Regions from separate parts of the Streptomyces sp. YGL11-2 genome, predicted to be linked through region 1. Evidence: riboswitches for the same ligand, from Rfam matches in the RefSeq annotation. Region 1 holds a riboswitch; the other holds the start of a gene.
What was found. Region 1 has a riboswitch for glycine ahead of gcvP (aminomethyl-transferring glycine dehydrogenase). Riboswitches for the same ligand answer to the same signal wherever they lie in the genome.
Positions count from the first base shown of each region.

Region 2: linked by a shared signal. The riboswitch ahead of gcvT (glycine cleavage system aminomethyltransferase GcvT) and the one ahead of gcvP (aminomethyl-transferring glycine dehydrogenase) in region 1 are both predicted to bind glycine.

Region 1 is NZ_JBNHIN010000004.1:727-15,768, forward strand. Features, by position in the region: gene ACO1BR_RS06310 (CDP-alcohol phosphatidyltransferase family protein) at 1-99, shown strand, start outside; gene ACO1BR_RS06315 (mannose-1-phosphate guanyltransferase) at 215-2,710, shown strand; gene ACO1BR_RS06320 (DUF881 domain-containing protein) at 2,795-3,718, shown strand; gene ACO1BR_RS06325 (small basic family protein) at 3,715-4,047, shown strand; gene ACO1BR_RS06330 (DUF881 domain-containing protein) at 4,053-5,030, shown strand; gene ACO1BR_RS06335 (FHA domain-containing protein) at 5,161-5,997, shown strand; gene ACO1BR_RS06340 (MerR family transcriptional regulator) at 6,014-6,760, shown strand; gene ACO1BR_RS06345 (bifunctional nuclease family protein) at 6,814-7,287, shown strand; gene ACO1BR_RS06350 (MerR family transcriptional regulator) at 7,473-8,078, shown strand; gene ACO1BR_RS06355 (DNA polymerase IV) at 8,145-9,572, shown strand; gene ACO1BR_RS06360 (PRC-barrel domain-containing protein) at 9,482-9,877, opposite strand; glycine riboswitch at 9,980-10,077, shown strand; glycine riboswitch at 10,078-10,205, shown strand; gene gcvP (aminomethyl-transferring glycine dehydrogenase) at 10,267-13,152, shown strand; gene ACO1BR_RS06370 (DUF5999 family protein) at 13,232-13,438, opposite strand; gene ACO1BR_RS06375 (hypothetical protein) at 13,764-14,348, opposite strand; gene ACO1BR_RS06380 (glutamate-cysteine ligase family protein) at 14,913-15,042, shown strand, end outside.
Region 2 is NZ_JBNHIN010000003.1:297,150-312,191, reverse strand. Features, by position in the region: gene ACO1BR_RS06010 (ABC transporter substrate-binding protein) at 1-1,333, opposite strand, end outside; gene ACO1BR_RS06005 (ABC transporter permease) at 1,412-2,410, opposite strand; gene ACO1BR_RS06000 (enhanced serine sensitivity protein SseB C-terminal domain-containing protein) at 2,846-3,637, opposite strand; gene ACO1BR_RS05995 (enhanced serine sensitivity protein SseB) at 3,700-4,542, opposite strand; gene ACO1BR_RS05990 (AAA family ATPase) at 4,670-5,401, opposite strand; glycine riboswitch at 5,734-5,829, shown strand; glycine riboswitch at 5,830-5,947, shown strand; gene gcvT (glycine cleavage system aminomethyltransferase GcvT) at 5,981-7,108, shown strand; gene gcvH (glycine cleavage system protein GcvH) at 7,254-7,631, shown strand; gene glyA (serine hydroxymethyltransferase) at 7,683-8,942, shown strand; gene ACO1BR_RS05970 (L-serine ammonia-lyase) at 9,198-10,580, shown strand; gene ACO1BR_RS05965 (hypothetical protein) at 10,759-11,055, opposite strand; gene ACO1BR_RS05960 (phosphatase PAP2 family protein) at 11,204-11,962, opposite strand; gene ACO1BR_RS05955 (phosphatase PAP2 family protein) at 11,959-12,615, opposite strand; gene ACO1BR_RS05950 (DedA family protein) at 12,721-13,440, opposite strand; gene ACO1BR_RS05945 (BlaI/MecI/CopY family transcriptional regulator) at 13,555-13,965, shown strand; gene ACO1BR_RS05940 (M56 family metallopeptidase) at 13,962-14,924, shown strand; gene ACO1BR_RS05935 (ATP-binding protein) at 14,967-15,042, opposite strand, start outside.

The DNA.
Region 1 (15,042 bases):
GCGTTCGCAGGGTGGGGTACGGCGCTGTACTGGTGGGCAGGGATCCTCTACGTGGTCCAGGTCCGCCGGATCATCAGGGCGGACGCCACAGCCGACTGAGCTCGCCTAACCGGCAGAACGTGCCGAGGTCCAGGGCCCGTGCGGAAAACAGTGGGCGAACCGGACAAGTGAAGTCGGCAAGAACCGTCGTCTCTTAGAGGAGGACGCTTCCGACATGAAGGCCGTTGTGATGGCCGGTGGTGAAGGCACACGCCTTCGCCCCATGACGTCCAGCATGCCCAAGCCGCTGCTTCCCGTGGTCAACAGGCCGATCATGGAACACGTACTGCGGTTGCTGAAGAGGCACGGTCTCAGTGAGACGGTCGTGACCGTGCAATTCCTGGCCTCGCTCGTTCGCAACTATTTCGGGGACGGGGAAGAGCTCGGTATGGAGCTCACCTATGCCAATGAGGAGAAGCCACTCGGCACGGCCGGCAGCGTGAAGAACGCAGAGGAAGCGCTCAAAGACGACGCCTTCCTCGTCATCTCCGGTGACGCGCTGACCGACTTCGATCTGACCGACCTCATTCGGTTCCACAAGGAAAAGGGTGCCCTCGTCACCGTCTGCCTCACGAGGGTCCCCAACCCGCTGGAATTCGGCATCACCATCGTGGACGAGGCCGGCCGGGTCGAGCGATTCCTGGAAAAGCCGACCTGGGGCCAGGTCTTCTCGGACACCGTCAACACCGGCATCTACGTCATGGAGCCGGAGGTCTTCGACTATTTTGAGCCCGATGTTCCGGTGGACTGGTCCGGGGATGTCTTCCCGCAGCTGATGAAGGAAGGCAAGCCGATCTACGGCTATGTCGCCGAGGGCTACTGGGAGGACGTCGGCACACATGAGAGCTATGTGAAGGCGCAGGCCGACGTACTCGAAGGCAAGGTCGATGTGGAGATCGACGGCTTCGAGATCTCGCCGGGAGTGTGGGTGGCAGAAGGCGCCGAGGTGCATCCGGACGCGGTACTGCGCGGGCCATTGTACATCGGCGATTACGCCAAGGTCGAAGCGGACGTGGAGATCCGCGAGCACACCGTCGTCGGGTCCAACGTCGTGGTCAAGAGCGGTGCGTTCCTCCATCGGGCGGTGGTGCACGACAACGTCTACGTCGGTCAGCACAGCAATCTGCGCGGCTGTGTGATCGGGAAGAACACCGACATCATGCGGGCCGCGCGGATCGAGGACGGCGCGGTCATCGGCGATGAATGCCTGATCGGTGAAGAGTCCATCGTCCAGGGCAATGTGCGGGTCTATCCGTTCAAGACCATCGAGGCCGGTGCGTTCGTCAACACCTCGGTGATCTGGGAATCCCGGGGACAGGCGCATCTGTTCGGGGCGCGCGGGGTGTCCGGCATCATCAACGTCGAGATCACCCCGGAGCTCGCCGTGCGGCTCGCGGGGGCGTACGCCACGACGCTCAAGAAGGGCTCCACGGTCACCACCGCCCGGGACCACTCCCGCGGTGCGCGGGCCCTGAAGCGTGCGGTGATCTCCGCGCTGCAGGCGAGCGCCATCGAGGTACGCGACCTGGAGAACGTCCCGCTGCCCGTCGCCCGGCAGCAGACCGCGCGGGGCAGCGCCGGCGGCATCATGGTCCGCACCACGCCCGGTGTGCCGGACTCCGTCGACATCATGTTCTTCGACGAGCGGGGCGCGGATCTCTCGCAGGCCGGGCAGCGCAAGCTCGACCGGGTCTATGCGCGCCAGGAGTACCGGCGGGCGTTCCCCGGGGAGATCGGCGATCTGCACTTCCCGGCCAGCGTCTTCGACTCCTATACGGGAGCCATGCTGCGGGCCGTGGACACCACGGGCATCAGCGACTCCGGGCTGAAGGTCGTCGTCGATGCGTCGAACGGCAGTGCCGGACTGGTGCTGCCCAGCCTGCTGGGCCGCCTCGGCGTCGACTCGCTGACCATCAATCCCGGTCTTGACGAGTCCCGGCCGACGGAGACCGCCGACGCCCGGCGCTCCGGGCTCGTCCGGCTCGGCGAGATCGTGGCCTCGGCGCGGGCCGCGTTCGGGGTGCGCTTCGATCCGGTGGGCGAGCGGTTGTCCCTGGTGGACGAACGCGGACGGATCATCGAGGACGACCGTGCGCTGCTGGTGATGCTGGACCTGGTCGCCGCGGAGCGGCGCAGCGGGCGGGTGGCGCTGCCGGTGACCACGACCCGGATCGCCGAGCAGGTGGCGGCGTACCACGGGACCCAGGTGGAGTGGACGACGACGTCACCGGACGACCTCACGCGGGTCGGGCGGATGGACGGCACGATCTTCGGTGGGGACGGTCTCGGCGGCTTCCTCATCCCGGAGTTCAGCAGCGTCTTCGACGGCGCGGCGGCGTTCGTCCGGCTGATCGGCCTGGTGGCCCGTACGCAGCTCACGCTCAGCCAGATCGACGCGCGGATCCCGCGGGCGCACGTCCAGCGCCGTGATCTGGCGACGCCGTGGGCGGTCAAGGGGCTGGTCATGCGGCATGTCGTGGAGGCGGCGGGCGACCGGGACGTGGACACCACCGACGGCGTGCGGGTCGTGGAGGCCGACGGGCGGTGGGTGCTGGTGTTGCCCGACCCGGCCGAGGCGGTCACGCATCTGTGGGCGGAAGGACCGGACGACGCCTCGGCGCAGCAGTTGCTGGACGAGTGGTCGGCCGTGGTGGACAGCGCGGGTCGCTGACCCGATCCCACCGGCGTGCCGTTGCTCCGGCACGCCGGTGGGGCCATTGGGAGACCGCGCCGCCGACATGCGACGATGTGCGGCATGTCGCAGCAGCGCCCCGATCGGAGCAACACCCGGAGACCGGCCGCGCGTCCCGATGCGTCCATGTCGCTGCTGACCAACGTGATGGATCACAGCCTCGACGACGGATACGCGGAGGCCGCCGCGCGCAGGTCCGAGGCGGGCGTGCGCGGTCTGCCGCGCACGCTGCGGGCGAAGTTGGGCCTGGCCGCCGGGCTGGTGCTGGCGGCGCTGGTGGTGACGGTGGGGGCAGCGCAGGCGCGGGTGTCGGCGCCGACGCTCGCCAAGGAGCGCGAGGAGCTGATCCACCGCATCCAGAAGGGCACCGCCGAGGCCGACACACAGCAGCAGCGGGTCGACGCGACGCGGGACGCCGTCGACCGGATGCAGCGTGAGGCGCTGAAGAAGCACGGTGGTGACAAGGCCGAACTGCTGGCGCTGCTGGCCGGTTCGACGCAGGTCACCGGGCCCGGGGTGAAGCTCGTCGTGGACGATGCCAAGGGCGCGGAGAGCAGTGCCGGCGGGCCGCGGGAGAGCAGCGACTTCTCGGACACCGGGCGGGTGCGGGACCGTGATCTGCAGCGGGTCGTCAACGGGCTCTGGCAGTCGGGCGCGGAGGCCATAGCTGTCAATGGGCAGCGGCTTACGTCACTCTCGGCGATCAGGGCCGCGGGAGACGCCATACTGGTCGACAACAAGCCACTGGTGCCGCCGTATACGGTGCTGGCGGTGGGGGACGGGCAGCGGCTCAGCACCGCGTTCCAGGACAGTGCCGACGGCCAGTATCTGCATGTGCTGCAGGAGAACTACGGCGTACGCACCAAGATTTCCGCCGAGAGCCAGGTCACGCTGCCGCCCGCGCCCAGTTTGACCGTACGTACAGCTAAGCCGCAGGCCGGTGCCGCGAAGGCGGACGGCGCCGACACAGGGAAGGGCACATCGTGATCGCCGTACTGGGCCTCATCGTGGGAGTCGTGGTCGGACTCGTGGTTCGACCTGTGGTGCCGACGGTGGTCGAGCCCTACTTGCCGATCGCCGTCGTGGCAGCGCTGGACGCCGTGTTCGGCGGTCTGCGCGCGATGCTGGACGGCATCTTCGACGACAAGGTCTTCGTCGTCTCCTTCCTGTCCAACGTGGTGGTCGCGGCGCTGATCGTCTTCCTCGGCGACAAGCTGGGTGTCGGTGCCCAACTCTCCACCGGTGTCGTTGTCGTGCTGGGTATCCGGATCTTCTCCAACGCCGCCGCGATCCGCCGGCACGTCTTCAGGGCGTGAGGCGGATGGGTACGGAGGAGACGCCGGAGCCGGAGAAGAAGTCCGAGCCGCATCCCGAGCGCGAGGCCGGTCCGGAGCGCGGTCCCGCCGACCGGCGCCCGATGCCGCCGGAGAGCCCCCGCACGCCCACGGGGGAGGCGGGTGCGGGGGCCGAACACCGGGGCTCCGACGGCGAATCGGACGAGGTGAGGCAGAGTGGTGCCAAACCGGCAAATGGGGCCGCCTCTGGCGCCTCGGCGGACGACGGGAATCCGTCGGAGCCGCTGACCGGCCGGCAGCGTCTCGTGGCCGGTCTGTGGCCGCCGCGGCTGACGCGGGCTCAACTGATCGTTGCGTTGCTCCTGTTCATTCTCGGTCTCGGCCTCGCGATTCAGGTACGTTCCACGAGTGACAGCAGTGCGCTGCGGGGCGCGCGCCAAGAGGATTTGGTGCGCATCCTGGACGAACTGGACAACCGCTCCCAACGGTTGACGGATGAGCAGCGGCGCCTGGAAGGGCAGAAGACCGAACTGGAGAACAGTTCGGACCAGGCCGAGGAGGCCCGTAAGCAGACCGTGGAGAAGGAAGCGCAGCTGGGCGTGCTGGCTGGGACCGTCGCGACGCAGGGTCCCGGCATCAACCTGACCATCGACGACCCGCACCACTCCGTGGAGGCGGACAAGCTGCTCGACACCATCCAGGAGCTGCGGGCAGCCGGAGCCGAGGCCATCCAGGTCAATGGTGTACGGGTCGTGGCGAACACCTACTTCTCGGACCTCCGGGGCGGGGTGGAGGTCGACGGAAAGCGCGTCACACAGCCGTACCGATTCAAGGTCATCGGGAAGCCGGAGGACCTGCAGCCGGCGCTGAACATCCCTGGCGGGGTGGTCCAGACACTGGAAAAGGAGCAGGCCAAGGTGTCTGTGACCCGTGAGGAGAAGATCATTGTGGACGCCTTGCGGGAGGCGAAGCGGCCTGACTACGCTCGGTCGTCATCGCAGTGAGGCATCTACGTATGGTGATGGCCCGGGGAGGGCATGACGTAGCGGGGGGTCGACGCACCGTGCGTGTGGTGTGTGAGGGAAACTGTCTGAAGGCCACGGACGTTCACAGGATGTCCGGATCGGCCGGTGTGTGCATCGAGGGTTCGTCCTGCCCCACGGGCGGGTCTGTTTCGTACAAGGGGAATCGCCCGTGAAGTTGTTTGCAAAGCTGTTCGGCAAGAGCGCCCGCCAGGAGGGTGGCAGCGGCTCCGCGCGGCATCGCGCGACGCGCCAGCCCGAGGAGAGCGGCGCGGCCGAGGACCGTCCGCTCTTCCGTGATGAGGTCGGCGGTCCGTCCGGGGGGCACGGCGCGGGTTCTGTTGACCCCTCCGGGTCCGGCCGCATAGGTTCCCAGGAACCATCAACCTCACGCACGGGTGGAGGGTTGGCCTTGCCGGTTTGTACAAGGTGTGGGCACCGGAACGCCGAGGCGAGCCGGTTCTGCTCCAACTGCGGTGCGCCGCTGCGTCCGGGCGCACAGCCCGAGCGCGCGTCCGAGACGACCTCGACGATCTCCATCTCGGGGATCGAGGCGTACGACGCGGAGGCGACGGGGCAGAATCTGTCGCCGTCGCTGTCCCCTGAGGCGCAGGCGGCCGTCGATGCCCTTCCGCTGGGTTCGGCGCTGCTGGTCGTCCGCCGGGGGCCGAACTCCGGCAGCCGCTTCCTGCTGGACGGCGAGCTGACGACGGCGGGCCGGCATCCGCAGGGCGACATCTTCCTCGACGACGTGACGGTCTCCCGTAGCCACGTGGAGTTCCGCCGCGGCCCGGACGGCCGCTTCACGGTCACCGACGTCGGCAGCCTGAACGGCACCTACGTCAACCGCGAGCGGATCGACTCGGTCGTCCTCGCCAACGGCGACGAGGTGCAGATCGGCAAGTACCGCCTGGTCTTCTACGCGAGCCAGCGGGGCGTCGGTATCTGACCGCCAGGGAAGGCATATGCGCCATACACCGGCAGGCGGTGCCGGTTCCGCCGGCACCGCCTCCTCGGACCGCAAGCCGATGAGCATCGGCACGGTGCTCAACGCGCTGCGCGAGGAGTTCCCCGAGGTCACGATCTCCAAGATCCGCTTCTTGGAGGCCGAGGGGCTCGTCGAGCCGAAGCGCACGCCTTCCGGGTACCGCAAATTCACCGCGGCCGACGTCGAGCGCCTGGCGAGCGTGCTCCGCATGCAGCGGGACCACTATCTGCCGCTCAAGGTCATCCGGGAGCATCTGGATGCCCTGGAGCGCGGGGAGCAGGTGCCGCTCCCGGCTCCGGCGCCGTCCCGGGACCTGGTCGAGGGCGTGTCCGACCCGGACGAGGAGGTCCCGCCGGCGGCCCGGATCGGCCGGGCGGAGCTGCTGACCGCCGCTGACGTGGACGAGGCGGCGCTCGCCGACTGGGAGTCGTACGGACTCATCGTCGCCCATGACGACGGCGGATACGACATCGAGACCGTCGCCGTCGCCAAACTTGTCGCGGAGCTGGGCCGCTTCGGTCTGGAGCCGCGGCATCTGCGTGCCGTGAAGGCGGCGGCCGAGCGCGAGGCCGGTCTGGTCGAGCAGGTCGTTGCACCCCTTCGGCGGCACCGCAACCCTCAGACCCGGGCGCATGCCGAGGCCACCGTCAGAGAGCTGGCCACGCTGTCCGTACGGCTTCACGCGGCGCTGGTGCAGAGCGCTCTGCGGGTCCGTCTGCCGTGAGCAAACGACTGCCCGACTACCCAAACCTGCCGGGCACGTCCTAGGGTTACTGTGTGAACGAGCTCGACGTCGTGGGTGTCCGGGTGGAAATGCCTTCCAGCCAACCGATCGTGCTCCTGCGGGAGGTGGGAGGCGACCGTTACTTGCCCATTTGGATCGGGCCAGGGGAAGCCACCGCCATCGCCTTCGCCCAGCAGGGCATGGTCCCTGCCCGGCCGCTGACGCACGACCTTTTCAAGGACGTGCTCGAAGCGGTGGGCCAGGAGCTGACGCAGGTCCGCATCACGGATCTGCGCGAAGGGGTCTTCTACGCCGAGCTGGTCTTCGCCAGCGGCGTCGAGGTCAGTGCCCGGCCGTCCGACGCCATAGCGCTGGCGCTGCGCACGGGAACGCCGATCTTCGGTACCGACGGTGTGCTCGACGACGCGGGGATCGCGATTCCGGACGAGCAGGAGGACGAGGTGGAGAAGTTCCGCGAGTTCCTCGACCAGATCTCGCCCGAGGACTTCGGCACCAGCAACCAGTGACTCGGCCAGTCGAACGTCTGTTTCCGGCCAACCTGCAATCCCTTCCCCGTGGCAAGTCACGAGAAACCACTCGTAGGGTGATTATCACTCGGCGTGGCGAGCGCGGCGATCGTTGACGCACCCCGGGTGACTGCATACCGTCGATAGGGCAGGTCCCGTCCGGGACGTGGAGGACGGAGGGCGGCGTGGCAATCACCGGCGACGGTACGGCGGCGGAAGGGGCGTTGCCGCTCCACTCGGGCGCGGCAGCGAACCGCGGTCCCGTACAGGCCGCCGCGATGTCGGGGGACCGCGAGGCGGAGAACATCGGCTACCGCGGACCGACCGCATGTGCGGCAGCGGGCATCACGTATCGGCAGCTCGACTACTGGGCGCGGACGGGTCTGGTGGAGCCCAGCATCCGGCCCGCGTACGGGTCCGGCACGCAGCGGCTCTACAGCTTCCGGGACGTCGTCGTCCTGAAGATCGTCAAGCGGCTGCTGGACACCGGGGTCTCGCTCCAGAACATCCGCACCGCGGTGCAGCACCTGCGCTCGCGGGGGCTGGCGGACCTGACGCGGATGACGCTGATGAGCGATGGCGCGACGGTCTATGAGTGCACCTCGCCCGACCAGGTCGTCGACCTGCTCCAGGGGGGCCAGGGGGTCTTCGGCATCGCGGTCGGCGTGGTGTGGCGGGACGTGGAGGGCGCGCTGTCACAGCTCCACGGAGAGCGTGTGGACACCGGCGAGACGCTGGTCGGGAAGAACCCGCATGACGAGCTGGCGCGGCGGCGCAACCGGGCCGGCTGACGGCGCGTACGGGGTTCCGGGCCCGGGTCGGGCCGATTGTCAGTGGTGTGCGGCAGCATCGGTGGTGTGAGACGTGCGCCGACGATCCTGCATCTGGACATGGATGCGTTCTATGCCTCCGCCGAGCAGGCGGCCAAGCCGAGCCTGCGGGGAAAGCCCGTGGTCGTCGGTGGGATCGGGCCGCGCGGCGTGGTGGCTACGGCGTCGTACGAGGCCCGGGTCTTCGGGGTGCGCTCGGCGATGCCGACGGCGCAGGCACGCCGGCTGTGCCCCAACGCCGCCTATCTCAGCCCGCGATTCACCCTGTACCGCCAGGTGAGTGAAACGGTCATGGAGCTGCTGCGGGCGTTGTCGCCACTGGTGGAGCCGCTGAGCCTGGACGAGGCTTTCGTGGACCTGGAGGCGGGTGGGGTCGCGCCGGAGACGGCCGCGGTACGGGCGGTGGGGGCGCAGCTGCGGCGGGACATCCGGACGGCCACGGGGCTGACGGGGTCGGTGGGGCTGGCGGGCGCCAAGATGCTCGCCAAGATCGCGTCCGAGCAGGCGAAGCCGGACGGCCTGGTGGTGATCGAGCCCGGCACGGAGCGGGAGCTGCTGGGGCCGATGCCGGTGCGGGCGCTGCCGGGGGTCGGGCCGGCCACGGCCGAGGCACTGCGCCGGGGCGGTATCCACACGGTCGCGGAGACCGCGGAGGCCGGTGAGGCGGAGCTGGTGCGGCTGCTGGGCAGGGCGCACGGCACGGGGCTCTACGCGATGTCGCTGGGGCAGGACGACCGGCCGGTGGTGGCCGAGCGGGACGCGAAGTCGGTGTCGGTCGAGGACACCTTCGAGGTCGACCTGACGGACCGGACGCGGGTGCGGAACGAGGTGCTGCGGCTGGCCGACCGGTGCGTGGAGCGGCTGCGGGCCGCCGGGCGGTCCGGGCGCACGGTGGTGATCAAGGTGCGGAACTACGACTTCTCGACGCTCACCCGGTCCGAGACGCTGCGCGGGCCCACCGACGACCCCGCGGTCGTGCGGGAGGCGGCCGTGCGGCTGCTGGAGACGGTGGACACCACCGGTGGGGTGCGCCTGCTGGGCGTGGGGGTGAGCGGGCTGGCGGACTTCACGCAGGAGGACCTCTTCGCCCAGATCGCCACGGAGCGGGAGGCGGAGGAGCATGCCGGGCCCGCCGAGCCGGAGGCGGCGCCGGAGCCGGGGGAGGAGCTGCCGCGGCGGTGGCACCCGGGGCTGGACGTGGTCCACGAGGAGTTCGGCGCCGGCTGGGTGCAGGGCAGCGGGGTGGGGCGGGTGACCGTACGGTTCGAGACGCCGGGGTCCGCACCCGGGCGGGTGCGGACCTTCGCCGTCGACGATCCGGCGCTGCGGCCGGGGGAGCCGCTGCCGCTGCCGGGCGGCCCGGATCAGTCGTCGGCGCCGGCGATCCGCCCGAAGTCCGAGTCGCCGGCCGAGGACAGCGAGTCCGAGACCGGGGAGGAGATATCGAGGCGGTAGTGGTGGTAGAGCTGGAGTTCCTGCTCGGGGGAGAGATGCCGGCCGACGCCGAAGTCCGGGGCATCCTTGATGAGCTTGCGGTCATAGGGAATGCGCAGGCTGTCGCCGACCATTTCGCTGGGTTCCAGGGGGACGAACGCATCGCGGCTGAAGAGGCCGGTGCGCACCGCCGCCCACTCCGGTTCACCCGTCGCATCGTCGAGGTACACCTCGTCGATGGTGCCTATCTTCGCGCCGTTCCGGTCGAACGCTTTGCGGCCGATGAGGCTCCGGGGATCGATATCGGCTTGCACGGTCCCTCCAATTGGTCGCAACTGCCTTGTGACAACTACGAAACGGCACATTTCATGCCTCGGCCACTCGAAGGATCGTTCCAGCAGTGCGCTGGTAGGCTGGCGATTGGCCGCAGAACCCATGCGGGAGAGTCCTTTGTCGTTCGCGACCAGGGCGCCGAAGGAGCAAATCCTCCCCGGAATCTCTCAGGCACACGTACCGCGTGGGCGAGGTCACTCTGGAAAGCAGGGCGGGTCACGGTCAGCCACCATGCCGGAACCCCTCCTCACCGACGGTGAAAACCGGGCCGCATCCCGCGAACCGGTGAAGCTCTCAGGTTGAGATGACAGAGGGGGAGGCCGTCCGGGCACCAGCGCCGTGGTGCCCCTCGTAGGTCGCATTGACCAGGAGGCCCCCGCAGATGACCACCAATCGCATCTCCTTGACCGAGCTGGAGCGCGGCACCCCCTTCGAGCGTCGGCACATCGGACCCGATGACGAGGCGCAGGCCAAAATGCTCGCGCAGGTCGGCTTCGGTTCGCTGGACGAGCTGACCGCCGCCGCCGTCCCGGACGTGATCAAGAGCGCGGAGGCGCTGGGCCTGCCGCACGCCCGTACCGAGGCCGAGGTCCTGGAGGAGCTGCGCGGTCTGGCCGACCGCAACCAGGTCCTGTCGTCCATGATCGGACTCGGCTACTACGGCACGTTCACCCCGCCGGTGATCCTGCGCAACGTGATGGAGAACCCGTCCTGGTACACGGCGTACACGCCCTACCAGCCGGAGATCTCGCAGGGCCGGCTGGAGGCGCTGCTGAACTTCCAGACGATGGTCGCCGAGCTGACCGGGCTGCCCACCTCCGGTGCCTCCCTCCTGGACGAGGGCACCGCTGCCGCCGAGGCGATGGCCCTCTCCCGCCGGGTCGGCAAGGTCAAGCAGGGCGTCTACCTGATCGACGCCGACTGCCTGCCGCAGACCGTCGCCGTCATCCGGACCCGTGCCGAGCCGACCGGTGTCGAGGTCGTCGTGGCGGACCTGTCCGGCGGCATTCCGGCGGAGATCGCCGAGCGCGGGGTCTTCGGCGTGCTCCTGCAGTACCCGGGCGCGTCCGGCGCGGTGCGCGACCCGCGGGCCGTGATCGCGCAGGCTCACGAGCTGGGGGCGGTCGTCACCGTCGCCGCCGACCTGCTGGCCCTGACCCTGCTGGCCTCGCCGGGTGAGCTGGGCGCGGACATCGCGGTCGGTACCAGCCAGCGCTTCGGCGTCCCGATGGGCTTCGGCGGCCCGCACGCCGGCTTCATGGCCGTACGCGAGCAGTTCGCCCGCAGCCTGCCCGGCCGGCTGGTCGGGGTGTCCGTCGACGCGGACGGCAACAAGGCGTACCGGCTGGCGCTGCAGACCCGTGAGCAGCACATCCGCCGGGAGAAGGCCACCAGCAACATTTGCACCGCCCAGGTGCTGCTCGCCGTCATGGCGGGGATGTACGCGGTCTACCACGGGCCCGACGGGCTGCGGGCGATCGCCTGGCGCACCCACCGCTACGCGGCCATCCTGGCCGAGGGCCTGCGGGCCGGCGGGGTGGAGCTGGTCCACGACGCGTACTTCGACACGCTGACCGCGCGGGTTCCCGGCCGGGCCGCCGAGGTCGTCGCCGCGGCCCGCGAGGCGGGGGTCAACCTCCGCCAGGTCGACGCGGACCTGGTCGGGATCGCCTGCGACGAGACCACCGGGCGCGCCCAGCTGACCGGCGTCTGGGGCGCCTTCGGGGTGCAGGGCGACATCGAGCGGCTGGACGCCACGGTTACCGAGACGCTGCCGGAGCCACTGCTGCGCACCGACGACTACCTCGGCCACCCCGTCTTCCACCAGCACCGCTCCGAAACCGCCATGCTGCGCTACCTGCGGACGCTGGCCGGCAAGGACTACGCGCTGGACCGCGGCATGATCCCGCTCGGCTCCTGCACGATGAAGCTGAACGCCACGACCGAGATGGAGCCGGTCACCTGGCCCGAGTTCGGGCAGCTGCACCCCTTCGCGCCGGCCGACCAGGCGCAGGGCTACCTCACGCTCATCCAGGAGCTGGAGGAGCGGCTGGCCACGGTCACCGGCTACGACAAGGTGTCCATCCAGCCCAACGCCGGCTCACAGGGCGAACTCGCCGGGCTGCTGGCCGTCCGCGCCTACCACCGTGCCAACGGCGACGAGCAGCGCACCGTCTGCCTGATCCCGTCCTCGGCGCACGGCACCAACGCCGCCAGCGCCGTGATGGCCGGCATGAAGGTCGTCGTCGTCAAGACCGGCGACGACGGCGAGGTCGACAGCGACGACCTGCACGCCAAGATCGAGAAGCACCGCGACGAGCTGGCCGTCCTGATGGTCACCTACCCGTCCACCCACGGCGTGTTCGAGGAGCACATCACCCAGATCTGCGCGGCGGTGCACGAGGTCGGCGGTCAGGTCTACGTGGACGGTGCCAACCTCAACGCCCTGGTCGGCCTCGCCGAGCCGGGGAAGTTCGGCGGCGACGTCTCGCACCTCAACCTGCACAAGACGTTCTGCATCCCGCACGGCGGCGGTGGCCCCGGCGTCGGCCCGGTCGGCGTCCGCGCCCACCTGGCGCCGTACCTGCCCAACCACCCGCTGCAGCCCACCGCGGGCCCGGAGACCGGTGTCGGGCCGATCTCCGCCGCCCCCTGGGGCTCGGCCGGCATCCTGCCGATCTCCTGGGCGTACGTCCGGCTGATGGGCGGCGAGGGCCTCAAGCGCGCCACCCAGGTCGCGGTCCTCAGCGCCAACTACGTCGCCAAGCGCCTGGAACCGCACTACCCCGTGCTCTACACCGGCCCCGGCGGGCTGGTCGCGCACGAGTGCATCATCGACGTCCGGCCGCTGACCAAGGCGACCGGCGTGAGCATCGACGATGTCGCCAAGCGGCTCATCGACTACGGCTTCCACGCCCCGACGATGTCCTTCCCGGTGGCCGGCACGCTGATGATCGAGCCGACCGAGAGCGAGGACCTGGGCGAGCTGGACCGCTTCTGCGACGCGATGATCGCCATCCGCGCGGAGATCGACAAGGTCGGCTCGGGGGAGTGGGACAAGGACGACAACCCGCTGTGCAACGCCCCGCACACCGCGGGCGCGCTGACCGGCGAGTGGAGCCACGCCTACCGCCGCGAGGAAGCCGTCTTCCCGGCCGGGGTGGACGCCGCGGACAAGTACTGGCCGCCGGTGCGCCGGATCGACGGTGCCTTCGGGGACCGCAACCTCGTCTGCTCCTGCCCCCCGCTGGACGAGTACGACGGCTGATCCAGGCAACATCAAGGGCCCTCGGCGCGATGCCGGGGGCCCTGTTGTACGTGCGTGGTACGTGTCGGGTGGCCGCGGATCAGGCGGCGGCGGTGACCCGGGCGGAGCCGAGCGGCCGGTGCGGGGCGATGACCTGGCCGTCCGGCAGCAGCTCACCGGTGTCCTCGAAGAGCAGGACGCCGTTGCAGAGCAGGCTCCAGCCCTGCTCGGGATGGTGCGCCACCAGTTGGGCGGCCTCCCGGTCGGTGGATTCCGCTGACGGGCATGGCGGTTGATGCTGGCACATGGGAATTGTCTTTCGCTGCGGTGTGGTGAACGTCGTGCGGCTGGATGAGGTGGTCATGGCCGCTCCCCCGTTTCCTGTCGGTCCCAGTCTTGCCCTACGGAGGTGTTTCCGCAGGGATTTCGCAGCAGCGGTACACACTCGATACTGACGCATCACCCGTGCGGGCGGTTGCTCCCAAATGAGCGCGACTCCCAGGGGGTTGGGAGTGGTATCGGCGGGCGGGCCCGCGCGGGTGGGCAGCGCGGTGCGCCCCGCGGCAGGGAAGGGCCACGGGGCGCAGGGCGGCGGTGCGGGTGTACGCGGGCGTACGAGGGGGGTGCGGCGGTCAGGCCGGCTCGCGGAGCAGCGGGGTGGGGGCGAGGCGGCGGGCGAGGCGGGGGAGCAGGTCGGCCAGGCGCTGCGGGAGGTGCGGGGCGATCCCCGGCGGGGCGGGGGCCAGCGGCACCAGGAGGTCGCCGGGGGCGGGCATGCCGTCGGCGCCGTCCGCGGTGGTGTCGTGGTGCAGCCACAGGGTGAGCATGTACAGCTCCGGGACGGACAGCAGCCGCGGCTGGTACGGCGCGGCGAGCGACTCCGACTGCTGCAGGGCCCGTTCGGTCGCGACGACATAGGGGCCGTCGCAGAAGCGCGAGAAGGTCCAGCCGTCCGCGGTGAGCCGGGCCTCGGCGGTCGCCAGGGCGCGCTCCCCGCCGCGGACCAGGAAGCGCCAGCCGGCGAGGCGGGTGCGCGGCGGGCCTGCCTGGCTGATGTCGTCCCAGACGTGCACGGGCAACGGGTGGTCGGGGCTCAGCGGTCCCTGATGGGCGCGCAGCGCGGGGGTGGGGGCCTCGCGGATGGCGGTGGGGGAGCTGAGGGCGGTGAGGATGCTGCGCAGGGCGGGCGCAGGGGCAGGCGGGATGTGCAGCGGCATGGCGGGTCGCCTCTCGCTTCGGAGACACGGTGGAGCGGGGAAGTGCGGACGTCGCTGTCTGCGGGCGGGGTCAGAGCAGGGCTGACCGCGGCTGCGGACCGGCACGGCCGGCCGCGGTGCCGGAGTACCGGTGGGAACACCGCCACGCTGGCGCCAAATCTCTGCCTCGCCAGCGAAGTTTATACGACGTATGTTCTGGAAGTGTTTCGGCTACTCGCCTTGCGGATTTCCGGCAAGGCGGAATCCGGCCCCTTGCTCCGGGTGGTTTCCGCCGCTTTGTGCCGGGCCGGGGAGATGCCACCTCGTAATTCCTCGGTGATGCGGTAGGCCGGATCACGTCGGTGTTTTTTACGAGCGAATTGCGGCGGGCGCTGGCCATGGAGATATGCCCGAGGAAAATGCCCGGCGCCCGGTACTCGTCAGACTAACCGTACCGTCATGGTCGTGAGGCGTTATCGATCAGATTGCCGGGGCATCATCGACCGTAGCGCGTGCCCCGGGGTGCCGGGGGCGGCCCCAAGCAGCCCGTGGCAGCGGGTCGTTCACTCTAGAAGGGACCCTTCGATGGGGGAGAAGGTCGCCGCGGACGGGATCGACCTGGCGGACCGGGAGCGTTATCGAAGAAAGTTGCACGACTGTCTGGCGGGATTGCGCAGGATGCTGGCGGAGAAGCGGTTCGATCGACCCAGGAATC
Region 2 (15,042 bases), on a different contig from region 1:
GGATCCTGGCGTTGACGCCGATCTTCTTCAGCGAGCCGATGACCGAGGTGGCCGCGTCGACCTCGTCCTGGCGGTCGTTGCGGGCCAGGATCGTGGTGTTGACGTTGCCCGCACCGCACTTGGCCCAGTGCTGCTTGGCCTCGGTCAGGTCCAGGTTGTCGCCGCTGTACTTCTGCGGGTACAGGTCGTACTTCTGGTAGCCGGCGATGTCCGTCGGCAGGACCGTGGAGGCGATCTCACCGCGGATCGGGCCGCCGAGCGCGGTCTGCACCGCCTTCTTGTCGATGGCGTACTCGACGGCTTTGCGGCACTCGACGTTGTCGAACGGCGCCACCTTGGTGTTGAGCGCCGCGTAGACGAGGCGCTGGCCGAGCGCGTTGTCGGTGTTGGCCTTCAGCTTCGGGTCGGTCAGGAGCTGGGCCTGGGTCTGGCCGTCGACCCCGCGGCCGGCCATGTCGACCAGGGTGTTTCCGGACTGGAGGTCCTTGTCGATGGTCGACTGGGCGACCTTCAGGTTGAGCACGATCTTGTCCGGCAGCTGCTTGCGCAGCGGGTCGGTCCGCGCCGACCAGTTCGGGTTGCGGACCAGGGTGAGCTGCTTGCCCTCCTGGTAGTTCTCGAACTTGTACGAGCCGGAGGAGACGACGCTCTTGGTGTAGTCCGCGCCCTTGTCCTTGGCCTGCGGGACCGGCGCGGTCTGCGGGGCGCTCACCAGGTAGTCGAACTCGGCGAACGGCTGCTTGAGGTGGAAGACGATGGTCTGCGGGTCAGGGGTCTCGATGGACTTGAGCCCCTCCTTGGACTTGTCCTTGTACGGCCCCTTGTAGCCGCCGTCGTTGTCCACGAGGAACTGCTGGAAGTAGTTCGGGCCCAGCGAGAGGACGTCGCGCGCGAAGTTGCTGCGCTCCACGGCGTACTTGACGTCCTGGGAGGTGACCGTCGTACCGTCCTCGTACTTGACGCCCTTGCGGATCTTGTACGTCCAGGTCTTGCCGCCGTCGCTGGGCTTGCCCATCGACTCGGCGAGGTCCGGGGCCAGTTCCTCGCCCTTGGTGCCGGGGCCCGGCTTGAAGGTGGTGAGGGGGCGGGCGTAGAGGCGGCTGAAGTTGTAGACGAAGGCGTAGTAGGTGTTACCCGGGTCGAAGGACTCGGGGGCGTCGCTCATCGCGTAGGTGACCGTGCCCCCCTTCTCGTCCGAGGCGTTGACGACGCTCTTGGTGGCGGCGTTGACCTCGGCCGAGCCGGCCGAGGAACCCTTTCCGCTGCAGCCGGCCAGCAAAAGGCCCGCACTGGTGAGGGCCGCGACAGCAGCGACCGGAACTGACCTTCGCATAGTGGTCGATATCCCCTTCGTTCGTCGTGAAACGTCCTTACGAAACGGCGGTGGTGCAGTTCGGGCGCCCGGTGGCCGTCAGCGGCTGCGCGGGTCGAGTGCGTCCCTCAGCCCGTCACCGAGCAGGTTGAAGGCGAGCACGGTGACGAAGATGGCGAGGCCGGGGACGATCATGTACTGGGGGTCGACCTCGTAGTACTTGACCGCCTGGGTGAGCGTGCCGCCCCAGGAGGACTGGGGTGGCTGGATGCCGACACCCAGGAAGCTCAGCGCCGCCTCGAAGAGGATGTTGGAGGGGATCAGCAGCGTCGAGTAGACGATGATCGGCCCCACGAGGTTGGGCAGCAGTTCCCGGAAGAGGATGAACGGCCCGCGCGCGCCCAGGCCGCGGGCGGCCGAGACGAATTCCCGTTCGCGCAGCGACAGCGTCTGCGCGCGCACGATCCGGCCCATGTACGGCCAGTTGAAGAAACCGATCACGAAGATCAGCACCGAGATGTGCAGCGGCAGCCCCTGCAGGCCGAACGCACCGCCCTGGAGCGAGGCGGAGATCGCGATGGCGAACAGCAGCAGCGGGAAGGCGAGGAAGACGTCCATCATCCGGCTGATGAGCGCGTCCACCCGGCCCCGGTAGAAGCCGGCGACGACACCGAGCACGCTGCCGAGGGCGACCGACAGCAGCGTCGCGCCGAACGCCACCAGCAGCGACACCCAGGAGCCCTCCAGGATCCGGGCGAGCAGATCGCGGCCGAACTTGGGGTCCACCCCCAGCAGGTGGTCGCCGCTTATCCCGCCGAAGTCCCCTTTGGGGAGCGTGGTGTTGGGGTCGATCAGGTCCGGGTGCGGCAGATTCGGGTCGAGTCCGAAAAGCGCCTGGAGGGGGCGGGAGAGCGCGGCGGCCAGGACGAGCAGGACGACAACGATGGCACCGGCCACGGCGACCTTGTCGCGGCGGAAGCGCAGCCAGGCGATCTGGCCGAGCGAGCGACCCTCGATCCGCTTGCTCTCCACGCCCTCCAGCACCGCTTCCGGCTGCGCCTGCGCAGCCGCCCCGGTGGTCTCGATCGGTGTGGTCACGGTGCCCTTGACCCCTCTCGGCCGGCGGTGGCCGGCCGGTGCCCGCCGCGGTAGCGGCCCGGATTCCCATCACTGACGCTTCCCCTGCCGCCAACTCGTCATGGCGTCAGGGGCGTTCACTCAACGGAAGATCAGAGGTGGTGCGGTAGATCAGAGGTGCTGTGTTGCCGTGCGGAAGTGGCCTCGTACAAAGGACCGAGGCCCTGTGCCGCCGGAGTCTTCATCCGACCGGCGATCACTCACCAGCCCCCGCAGGGAATGGATGCACAACTGTGATCTGGCCCACGAGCTTCCGTTATACGAACAACGGTGCGGGCTGACCGGACCGCAAGGGGGCCCGAAAGGGGGTCCGAAAGGGGGCCAACTGCCGTGCGGACAGGGGGAATTCAGGCCAAGTACGGCAGCCCGCCACGGCGCCGGGAAGGCCCGCCGGCGTCAGTAGGGACGCGGGTATCCGTAACCGTAGGTCGGTCCGGGAGCGGGCGGCTGCGCATAGCCGTCACGGTCGAAGAAGGGGCGCGCACAGGCCCGCATCCACATGCCGACCGGGTCGAACTCGTCGTTCATCGCGACGGTCGAAACGGGCAGACCGTCCGGAACGGCGCCCATCGACTGCTGGATCATCAACCGCACCGAATCCACCGACAGCTGGCCGGTGTCGTACAGATCCAGCCCGATCGCCAGATACGGGGCACCGAGGGCGGGTTGCACCCAAGCCCGGCGCAACGACCGCACAGCGGGCGTCCGATGGGCGTTCTGGGCGAGCAGGGCGTAGAACTGCGGGATGTCGACGGCCGGTTCGGAGATCCGTAGCGGACCGGCGGGCAGCCGGTCGAGACCGCCGGCGATCCGCCGCAGGTCGAGCCAGGGCACGCCGACGCCGCCGCCGGGCGCGTGCGGGTTCAGCCACAGCCCCCAGCGGTCGGGGAAGAGGGAGGCGGCGATCTCCGTGCCGGTGACCAGCTCGTGGTCGCGGTTCCAGCCGGAGGCGGCGAGTTCGGCGGCGGAGGTCACGCAGGGGGCGTAGCCCAGCCCGTCGACCTCCATGTTCCCGTACTGGGCGTCGGGCATCCCGGCGCGGCCGTGCCAGAGGAGCATCCAGACCTGGCTCTGGGCGAGCGCGTGCAACAGCGCCTCGTAGGCGTCGTAGCGGCCGGGCGAGACCTGTTGCAGCATCTGCTCGACCTGGCCGGCCGCCGCGGCTCCCTGATGCGCACCCGCGCTCACGTGGTCCCGTCCCTTCTGTCAGCAGGGCACGTGAGGGTGCGCCCGCCCGTCATCCAACCAGCTTACGAGTGGTCCCGTGCATAGAAGGGCCGCACGCGCTCCAGCATCCAGTCGGCGACCGGATCCCCCTGGGCGATGTCGAGCAGGACGAGCTGGACGGGCCAGGGCACCGGCACCGCACCGAGCGCACGTCCCAGGGCCGCCAGCGCCGCCTCGCGGGCGCTGCCGTCGTGCAGCCGCTCGGCGGGCACGTCGAGTTGCACGCCGACGAACAGCGCGGGCGTGTCGCCCTCGACACTTGCCAGGGCACGCCGGGCAGTCACGACAATTCCGGCACCGGAGAACTCCAGTCCGGCCGCGGCGAGGAAGTCCACCGGCTCGTCCTGCCAGTCCGGTTCGAAGAGCCGCACCCGGGCGCCGCTCGGCAGACCGCCGGCCTGCTCCGCGCGCGCGGCGCGGCACAGTTCGGCCACCGCGGGCGGCGGCAGCGGGACCCCGACCGTGCCGTCGGGGTTGACCGCGATGCCCACCAGCGGCGGCAGCCCGCGGGCGAACTCCCGGGCGGGCGCGACGGTGAAGCCCAGATGCGCTCCCACGACCTTCATGAACTCCTGCTCGGAGCTGAAGACCGGGACGTACGCGGCCCCGCCGATCTCCACGGTCGGCACATCGAGGCCGGCCGCCCCGAAGCCCGCACTGTCCGGGCCACCGCCCTTGGGCAGCGGCACCCACACCCGGCTGCGGCCCAGCACCTCGACGATCCGGCCGCCCGCCTCCGGATGCCCGACCGATGCGGCCAGCACCTCTTCGAGTTCGTTCGCCGGCCAGGCCAGCTGCGGAATCCCCTGGTCCGGGAAGTCCCCCGGCGCCGGAAAGTTCCCCGGATAGTTCTCCGGATAGTCCATGTCACCCACCCCTTGCCGACCGCGCGCTTTCTGGCCGACGACACTAGCGTCAGGTGGGGAGACGACCGAAGCCGGAGCCGCACACGGGAGCGAGGGCGGCGGCCGTACGCGCACCGGCCGCCCCCCGTCAGTCGAAGCTGACCGCCTCCAGCGTGCCGGCCGCCCGGCGGTCGAGCAGCACCGCGGAACGGAAGCCCGCCGGGAGCCGGTCCGCCTCCGCGCCGCCCACCAGCCGCCGTACCGCCCTGCGGTGGCGGGCGAAGGCGTACCGGGACACCCCGCGCCCGCGGGTCCGCTGGCCGCTCAGCGCCACCTCCGGCGGCACGTCGAGCAGCACCAGGTGCAGCCCCCGGCCGCCCCGCCGGGCCGTCCGGGAGATCCAGCGGCGCACCCACACCAGCGTCCCGCAGTCGTGCACCACCACGCTGCCGCCGGAGCGCAGCGCCCGGCGCAGTGCGAGGTAGTGCGCCGCGCGGACCAGCGGGCGGTACAGGCCGTACGGCACCCGGTGCAGCCGGCCGCGTTCCCAGCGCTCCCGGGCGTCCTGGGAGTCGATGCGGTGGACCGCGGCGCCGCGCGCGTCCAGCCGCGGCACCAGGCGCCGCATCAGGGTGCTCTTGCCGCTGCCCGGCAGGCCGGAGACCACGACCAGATCCCCGGGCGGGAACCGGAGTTCGGCGGTGCGGCGGACCGGGCGGACGCCCCGGAGGTCGGTGATCGGGGAGCGGCGACCGGGCCGCGGGACGGACGGCGGGCGGCGCCGGGCCTGCGGCTGGGTCTCGGACTGAGGCCGGGACGCGTCCGCCGGGTCCGAGGGCGCAATGCCCGAAGTGGCCGCGTACGCCGCTTCCCTGTGCACCGTGAACACCCCTCCCGGTCCGGTTCCGGCTCCGCTTCGGGACCGGAGCCGCAACGGCAGAGTGTCAAGAAAAGGTAATGCCCATCAAGGCGATTGCCCGATCCGACGAGGTGGCGGGCGCCGGGCTGACGGCGCACCGGGCCGCCGCCCAACGGCCGCCGCCGGAGGCGCCGCGCACCCGGCGGGTTCCGGAACCGCGTGGGCGGCCCGGCGGAGCCGACCGGAACGGGGCGACGACCAGGGCTCCTTTATCCGGCGATCCCGTGTAATGATGTGGCCGCCACGGGCACACCTCTGGTCACTCGTGAGCTGCCAACTCCATACCGGCCGCTTGAACCCGCGCGGGAGAGTCCCCGGCCACCACGGCGGGGCGCCGAAGGAGCAAGTCCTCCCTTGAATCTCTCAGGCCCCTATACCGCGCGGGCGAGGCAGATCTGAAAAGCGAGCCAGTGCCCGGTTGCAGGCGCGGCTCCACCCAAGGTGCAAACCGGGTCCGTTCGCGGGATCCCGGTGAACCTCTCAGGTTCCGATGACAGATGGGGAGACCGTCTTGTCACCCATGCCTGGGAGCCCGGAACGATGACTGAAGCCCCCCGCCGCACCGCGCTGGATGCCACCCATCGCGCGCTCGGCGCGACCATGACCGACTTCGCCGGCTGGGACATGCCGCTGCGCTACAGCAGCGAGCGCGACGAGCATGTCGCGGTCCGCACCCGCGCCGGCCTCTTCGACCTCTCCCACATGGGCGAGATCACCGTCAGCGGCCCGCGGGCCGCCGACCTCCTCGACTACGCGCTGGTCGGCAACATCGGCGGCGTCGCCACCGGACGCGCCCGCTACACCATGATCTGCGCGCCCGACGGCGGCATCCTCGACGACCTGATCGTCTACCGGCTCGCCGACGAGGAGTACATGGTCGTCGCCAACGCCTCCAACGCCCAGGTGGTGCTGGACGCGCTGACGGAGCGGGCCGGCGGCTTCGACGCCGCGATCCGCGACGACCGCGACGCCTACGCGCTGATCGCGGTGCAGGGCCCGGAGTCCCCCGGCATCCTGAAGGGGCTCACCGACGCCGACCTGGACGGGCTGAAGTACTACGCGGGCCTGCCGGGCAAGGTCGCCGGGGTGGACGCGCTGATCGCCCGTACCGGATACACCGGCGAGGACGGTTTCGAGCTGTTCGTCCGGCCGGCGGACGCGGTCGCCCTGTGGGAGGCGCTGACCGAGGCCGGCGCCTCCGTGGGCCTCGTCCCCTGCGGACTGTCCTGCCGCGACACGCTGCGCCTGGAGGCCGGTATGCCGCTGTACGGGCACGAGCTGACCTCCGCCACCACGCCGTTCGACGCCGGTCTGGGCCGGGTGGTGAAGTTCGAGAAGACCACCAACGGCGGGGACTTCGTGGGCCGCGCCGCGCTGGCGACGGCGGCCGAGCGCGCCGAGACCGCACCGCCGCGCAAGCTGGTCGGCCTGATCGCCGAGGGCCGCCGGGTGCCGCGCGCCGGATACCCGGTCGTCGCGGCCGACGGCACGGTCATCGGCGAGGTCACCTCCGGGGCGCCTTCCCCCACCCTCGGCAGGCCGATCGCCATCGCGTACGTCGACGCGGCCTACGCCACACCGGGCACCGACGGTGTCCGGGTGGACATCCGTGGCAGCCATGAGCCGTACGAGGTCGTCGCGCTGCCCTTCTACAAGCGGCAGAAGTAGCGGTCGGCCGCGCCGCAGTAACGGTTCACCGGCCGCGGACGCGACAGCGGCGCACCGCCGCGCCTCTCCCGGCACGACCCTCCCCCGGCCTCGCCGGGGGCGACCCCCGTCACCACCACACCCCCGCGTACAGGAGAATCGAACCATGGACAACCCCCAGCAGCTGCGCTACAGCAAGGAGCACGAGTGGCTGTCGGCCGCCGAGGACGGCGTCTCGACGGTCGGCATCACCGAGCACGCGGCGAACGCGCTCGGCGACGTCGTCTTCGTGCAGCTCCCGGAGGTCGGCGCCACGGTCACGGCGGGCGAGTCCTGCGGTGAGCTGGAGTCGACCAAGTCGGTCAGCGACCTCTACGCGCCCGTCGACGGCGAGATCACGGAGGTCAACGAGGACGTCGTCGCCGACCCCTCGCTGGTGAACTCCGCCCCGTTCGAGGGCGGTTGGCTGTTCAAGGTGAAGATCACCGGTGAGCCGGAGGACCTGCTCTCGGCCGACGAGTACACCGCCTTCGCCGCCGGCTGAGCCCGCCCCTGCCGGAGCTTCGCACCCCTCCCGATCCTCCAGGAAGATCTCATGTCGCTTCTCAACAGCTCCCTCCATGAGCTCGACCCCGACGTCGCCGCCGCCGTCGACGCCGAGCTGCACCGTCAGCAGTCCACCCTCGAAATGATCGCCTCGGAGAACTTCGCTCCGGTCGCCGTCATGGAGGCCCAGGGCTCCGTCCTCACCAACAAGTACGCCGAGGGCTACCCCGGCCGCCGCTACTACGGCGGCTGCGAGCACGTCGACGTCGTCGAGCAGATCGCCATCGACCGGATCAAGGCCCTCTTCGGCGCCGAGGCCGCCAACGTCCAGCCGCACTCCGGTGCACAGGCCAACGCCGCCGCCATGTTCGCGCTGATCAAGCCGGGCGACACCATCCTGGGCCTCAACCTCGCCCACGGTGGACACCTCACCCACGGCATGAAGATCAACTTCAGCGGCAAGCTCTACAACGTCGTCCCGTACCACGTCGACGAGAAGACCAACCTCGTGGACATGGACGAGGTCGAGCGCCTCGCCAAGGAGCACCGCCCCAAGCTCATCGTCGCCGGCTGGTCCGCCTACCCGCGCCAGCTCGACTTCGCCGCCTTCCGCCGCATCGCGGACGAGGTCGGCGCCTACCTCATGGTCGACATGGCCCACTTCGCCGGCCTCGTCGCCGCGGGCCTGCACCCGTCCCCGGTCCCGCACGCCCATGTCGTGACCACCACCACCCACAAGACCCTCGGCGGCCCCCGCGGCGGCGTCATCCTCTCCACCGCCGAACTCGCCAAGAAGATCAACTCCGCGGTCTTCCCCGGCCAGCAGGGCGGCCCCCTGGAGCACGTCATCGCCGCCAAGGCCGTCTCCTTCAAGGTCGCCGCCTCCGAGGAGTTCAAGGAGCGCCAGCAGCGCACCCTCGAAGGCGCCAGGATCCTCGCCGAGCGCCTCATCCAGGACGACGTCAAGGAGTACGGCGTCTCGGTCCTGTCCGGCGGCACCGACGTCCACCTCGTCCTGGTCGACCTGCGCGACTCCGAGCTCGACGGGCAGCAGGCCGAGGACCGCCTCCACGAGGTCGGCATCACCGTCAACCGCAACGCCATCCCCAACGACCCCCGCCCGCCGATGATCACCTCCGGCCTGCGCATCGGCACCCCCGCGCTGGCCACCCGCGGCTTCCAGGCCGACGACTTCCGCGAGGTCGCCGACATCATCGCGGAAGCCCTCAAGCCCGCCTACGACCGCGACGCCCTCAAGGCCCGGGTCACGGCGCTCGCCGAGAAGTACCCCCTGTACCCGTCCCTGTGACGCGTCTCATGGCATGAGGACCGGCCCGTTCGCGGGCCGGGCCGAAGCGGGCGGCGAGCCCGGGGCCGGCCACCGGCCCCGGGCTCGTGCCCTGCTGCCCGGATTCCTCCGTTGTTCCCGCCGACATCCGCCCGACGCCCACCGTCCGGCGGCAGCACCACCCGAGCGGGTTACGCTCGACAATCGGGACGGAAACACCCTTCCTGCCCGACTTGCTCCACCGTCCATCACGAGCAGACAAAGGAGTCCGCCTCCGTGGCCATCTCCGTCTTCGACCTCTTCTCCATCGGCATCGGCCCCTCCAGCTCGCACACCGTGGGCCCCATGCGCGCCGCCCGGATGTTCGCCGGCCGGCTCAAGAAGGACGGTCTGCTCGCCCAGACGGTCTCCGTACGCGCCGAGCTCTTCGGTTCCCTCGGTGCCACCGGCCACGGCCACGGCACCCCCAAGGCCGTCCTCCTGGGCCTCGAAGGCCACTCCCCCCGCAGCGTCGACGTGGAAACCGCCGACGACGAGGTCGCACGCATCCGCACCACCGGCCGCCTGCGCCTCCTCGGCGCCGAGATAGGCACCGCCCACGAGATCGCCTTCGACGAGTCCACCCAGCTCGTCCTGCACCGCCGCCGCTCGCTGCCGTACCACGCCAACGGCATGACGCTGTTCGCCTACGACGGCGCCGGCGCGCCCCTGCTGGAGAAGACCTACTACTCGGTCGGCGGCGGCTTCGTCGTCGACGAGGACGCGGTGGGCCAGGACCGCATCAAGCTCGACGACACCGTCCTGGCGCACCCCTTCCGGACCGGCGACGAGCTGCTCCGCCTCTCCTCGCAGACCGGCCTGTCGATCTCCGCCCTGATGCTGGAGAACGAGAAGGCGTGGCGGACGGAGGAGGAGATCCGCACCGGCCTGCTGGAGATCTGGCGGGTCATGCAGGGCTGCGTCGAGCGCGGGATGTCCCGTGAGGGCATCCTTCCGGGCGGTCTGAAGGTCCGCCGCCGGGCCGCCAACGCCGGCCGCGCCCTGCGCGCCGAAGGCGATGCCGCCGCCCGCGCCATGGAATGGGTCACCCTCTACGCCATGGCCGTCAACGAGGAGAACGCCGCCGGCGGCCGGGTCGTCACCGCCCCCACCAACGGCGCGGCCGGCATCATCCCCGCCGTCCTGCACTACTACACCAACTTCGTCCCCGGAGCCGACGAGGAGGGCGTCGTCCGCTTCCTGCTCGCCGCCGGCGCCATCGGCATGCTCTTCAAGGAGAACGCCTCCATCTCCGGCGCCGAGGTCGGCTGCCAGGGCGAGGTCGGCTCCGCCTGCTCCATGGCCGCCGGCGGCCTCGCCGAAGTCCTCGGCGGCACCCCCGAACAGGTCGAGAACGCCGCCGAGATCGGCATGGAACACAACCTCGGCCTCACCTGCGACCCCGTCGGCGGCCTCGTCCAGATCCCCTGCATCGAACGCAATGGCATGGCCGCCGTGAAGGCCGTCACCGCCGCCCGCATGGCCCTGCGCGGCGACGGCCGCCACCACGTCTCCCTCGACAAGGTCATCAAGACCATGAAGGAGACCGGCGCGGACATGAGCGTCAAGTACAAGGAGACGGCCCGCGGCGGGCTGGCGGTGAACATCATCGAGTGCTGACCCGGCCGCTTTGGGGCCCGCGGCCCAGTCGGCGGACCGACGACCTCGCCGCGGCCCCGACGGTCGTCGCCGTCCCGAACGGAGCCGGGCAACCGGCCTTCCGGGGCGCGGAGTTCGCCCGGACGCCCCCGGACGCCGGCCGGCGTCCGGGGGCGTCCGGCCGGCTGCACGGGCCGGGCTATCTGCCGATCTCCCAGGCGAAGGGCGGGAGTTCGCGGGCCCGGGAGTAGATGTCCAGGGCCTGGGCGGACGGGACGAACGGGTGGACGCGGGCGCCGTCCAGGCCGGCCAGGAGGCGGGCGCAGTGGTGGACGCAGCCGGCGACCTCTCTGCCGTCGCGGGCGACGATGGTGGCGGCGTCGCGCGGGCCCTCGCACGGGGTCGGGTCGGCGACCGCGGCGGCGGCGCAGCGGCCGCGGAGATCGCCCCAGGCGGCCGGACGGCCGGCCGTCGGGACGTCAAGCGAATGATCCATTGCTGTCCCCCCTGTCACACGGTGGTGCACGGTGAATCGGCTCAGGTGCCGGTGAGCGCTCCCCGGTCGCCGGCACCCAGGACAGTGGTGCTCGGCGCGCCTGGCGTCCATGCGGCCTTGGCGAAGACCTGGACCGTTCGTCAGCGATTCATGGACAAGCGGAGGGGGGAGCTTCCGGCGCACCCGGGCCCGTACGGGCGCGGACCAGCGGTTCCAGGAGGAGCGCGGCGGCCAGCAGGGCGGTGGCCAGGAGCCAGCCGGCCAGGACGTCGCCGGCCCAGTGGACGCCTAGGTAGACGCGGGTGAGGCCGACGCCGGCGGCCCAGAGGGCGAGCAGGGCGCACCAGAGGCGGCCGGCGCGGGGGCGGGTGCGGGTGCGGGTGTGGTGCAGCACGCCCCAGGCGAGGATGCCGGCGGCCAGCACGGAGGTGGTGGAGTGGCCGGAGGGGAAGGAATAGCCGGTTGCCCCGGCGGCCCAGTCGGCGACCGGCGGGCGGGGGCGGGCGAGCAGTTCCATCAGGCCGTAGCGGATCGCCTGGCCGGCGGCCAGCACGACCACCGCCCAGGTCACCGCGCGGCGCCGGCCGCGCCAGGTGCGGCCGGCCAGCAGTCCGGCGAGGACCGCCATCAGGTACGGGACGACGCCGGTGCCGGTCGCCGTCAGGGCGCGGGCCAGGGAGCGCAGCGGCTCCCCGCGGTGGGCCGTGCTCCAGTGGAGGGCGGCCAGTTCGGGGGCGAGCGGGGCTCCGTCGCGTACGGCCATGACGGTGGCCGCAGCGGCGAAGAGGGCCGCGGCCGCCGCCGCGACGGCGAGTGGACGGGCCGGTGCCGGTCCGGGGCGCGGTGTGCGCTCCGGACCGGGGCCCGGCCGGGGCCCCGGTGCCGGGTCCGCCCCCGGTGACGTCACCTGGCGGACACCAGGGGGCGCAGCGAGGTGTCGCGGAGCCGTTCGACGAGCGGGGCGGCGCGCCGGGCGAGCGGCATGAGCACCGCGGCGACCAGGGCGCCGACGATCAGTCCGACCAGGACGTCGTGCGGGTAGTGGGCGCCGACCCAGACGCGCGAGGCGCCCATCAGGAGGGCGGCCGGGACGGCGATCCAGCCGAGCCGGCGGTCCAGGAGGATCAGGGCGACCGCGGCGGAGGCGGCGATGGCCGAGTGGTTGCTGGGGAAGGACCAGTCACCCAGCGGGGGGCACGCCTCGACGGTGACGGTGTGGATGGTCTGGCAGGGGCGCTGTTCGTGGAAGAACGCCTTGACCACGTCGTTGGCCACGTAGGCCAGGACCACGATCACGGGGACGGCCAGTGCCCTCGCCATGGCGACGGGGGCGGTGTGCCGCATCTCACCGGGGTCGAGCCGGCGGCGGGAGCTGCCACCGAGCCGCTGTCGGGCCCGCCACCAGCCGACGAGCATCAGGACCGCGAAGATCCCGAGGCCGAAGTCGGTCCAGACGGAGACCAGGACGTTCAGGAAGTGCGGCATCTCCTGGGCGAAGCCGGTCACAGAGGTGTACAGGCCGCCGTCGATCGAGGCTCCGCCGAAGGCGAGGTCGGTCACTGGGGTTTCTCCTTGGCGGGTCGCTACGTGGTGCGTGGGCTGGGGACGGGACGGCCTTCGGGACGCCGGGGCCGGCCACGTGCTTCAGCAAGTGTGCCGGGTCCTTCAGTGTGCCGGAGGCGCGGTACCGGATTCGGCGACCGGTTCGGTGCCCTGTTCGGCGCCCGGACGCCGCTTGCGGGAGCGCAGCACTTCGAGGGCGAGCGGGGTGAGCGAGGCGATCACGACGAGGCCGACGACCGGGAGAAGGTACCGGTCGACGTTGGGGACGGACGAGCCCAGGGCGTATCCGGCGAGGGTGAGGCCGAACGTCCAGACCAGGCCGCCGGTGATCTGCCAGAGGGTGAAGGTGCGGGTGGGCACGTGCAGGGCACCGGCCAGCGGGTTGAGCACGGTGCGGACGACGGGCACGAAGCGGGCCAGGATGATCGCCTTGGCGTGGCCGTAGCGCTCCAGGTATTCCTCGGCGCGGGCGGCGCCGTCCTGGAGCTTGCGGGAGCGGCCGCGGGCCAGCAGCGCGCCGCCGCCGCGCCGGCCGATCCAGAAGCCGGTCTGGGATCCGGCGAGCGTGCCGACGACGGCGGACACCAGGACCTGGGGCAGCGAGAGGTGGACGGCGCCGCCGACGCCCGGGGCGCACAGCAGTCCCGCGGTGAACAGCAGCGAGTCGCCGGGCAGGAGGAAGCCGACCAGCAGCCCGGTCTCGGCGAAGAGGACGACGGCGACACCGAGGGCACCGAAGGCGGCGAGCAGTGAGCCGGCGTCGAGGACGTTGACCGCCTGGGTGACCGCACCCAGGTGGAGATCTGCGGCGGCTACGGCCATGTCAGTGGCCCCTCCCATAATGGGTTCCGGGCCTGCCGAGCGGCCGACCCCACCGTCTACAGCCCCGTAGACGGTCTACGGAACTGTAGACGACGGAAAGGTGGAGGGCGTTCCATGTCGGAGACATCACCCGTGCAGCGGCGCCCGGCCGGTGAGCTGGAGGCGGGTGTGCTGGCGGCGCTCTGGGCGGCCGAGGGCCCGCTGAGCCCCGCCGAGGTGCAGGGCGCGCTGGGCGGCCGGCTCGCCCGTACGACCGTCACCACCATCCTCACCCGGCTGCACGACAAGGGGGCGGTGTCCCGCACCCGGGCGGGCCGCGGCTTCGCGTACTCGCCGATACACGACTCCGCGGGACTGACCGCCCGGCGGATGCGCAGCGAGCTCGACAAGCAGGACGACCGCGGCACCGCGCTCGCCCGCTTCGTCTCGGAGCTGACCACCGAGGACGAGCAGCTGCTCCGCTCGCTGCTGGACGACGCCGAGGCCGACGGCGCCGGCGGCCCGCTGCCCGGGGCCGCGCCATGATCTTCGCCGTCTGGATCCCGCTGCTGATGCCGCTGCTCGCGGTGCCGGCCGCCCGCCGGCTCGCCGAGTCGCTGCCGCCGCGCGCCGCGGCCTGGCTGCTCACCGGCTGCGCCGCCGCGCTGGCCGCCTGCACGACCGCCGCGCTCGGCCTGCTGATGGCCGCCGGGGCGCTGTGGCTGCCGCCGGTCGCCGCCTTCGGCCATCTCTCGCTGTCGCTGCTGGGCGGCGACGCGGACGTGACCGTGCCGGCCGCCTCGGTCGCCGGCGCGCTGCTGACCTGCTGCGCGATCGCCGTCACCCGCCGCGCGCTGCGCCACCGCGCCGAGCTGCGCGCCGCCCGGCGCACCGCCGACGCCCACCGTCTCGCCGGCGATCTGTGCGTCCTGCCCGATGCCGCGCCCGACGCCTTCGCGCTGCCCGGCCGGCCGGACCGCGTGGTGGTCACCGCCGGGATGCTGCGGGCGCTGCCGCCGGCCGAGCGGGAGGCCCTGTTCGCCCATGAGCGGGCCCACCTCACCGGCCGCCACCACCTCTTCCTGCTGACGGTCGCGCTGGCCTCGGCCTGCCATCCGCTGCTCCGCGGGCTGCGGCCCTCGCTGGCGTACGCCCTGGAGCGCTGGGCCGACGAATCGGCCGCCTCCCGGGTGGGCGACCGCCGGGTCACCGCCCGCGCCATCGGCCGCGCCGCGCTGGCCGCCCGTGCGCACGCCACGGCGCTCCCCCGCCCGAGCACCGCGCTCGCCGCCACCACCGGTCCGGTCCCGCGCCGGGTCGCCGCGCTGCTGACCCCCGACCAGCCGGCCGACCACCCCCGCCGCCACCCCGGCCTGCAGGGCCGCCGGCTGATAGCCGCCGCGCTGCTGGCCTGTGTCACCTTCTCCGCGGCCGCTGCGGTGGAGGCGGCGGCCGATCTGCACCAGACGGTGGAGTCGGCCCAGGGCGAGCACCACGGGGACTGAGGCAGGGACTGAGGCAGCGCCGGCCGGGGCGGCCGGGCGGCGCTACTCCGCGCCCGGCTCCCCGCCCCCCACGGTGAAGCCGATGCCGGCCCCGCCACCGGGGCGCACGGTCGCGAAC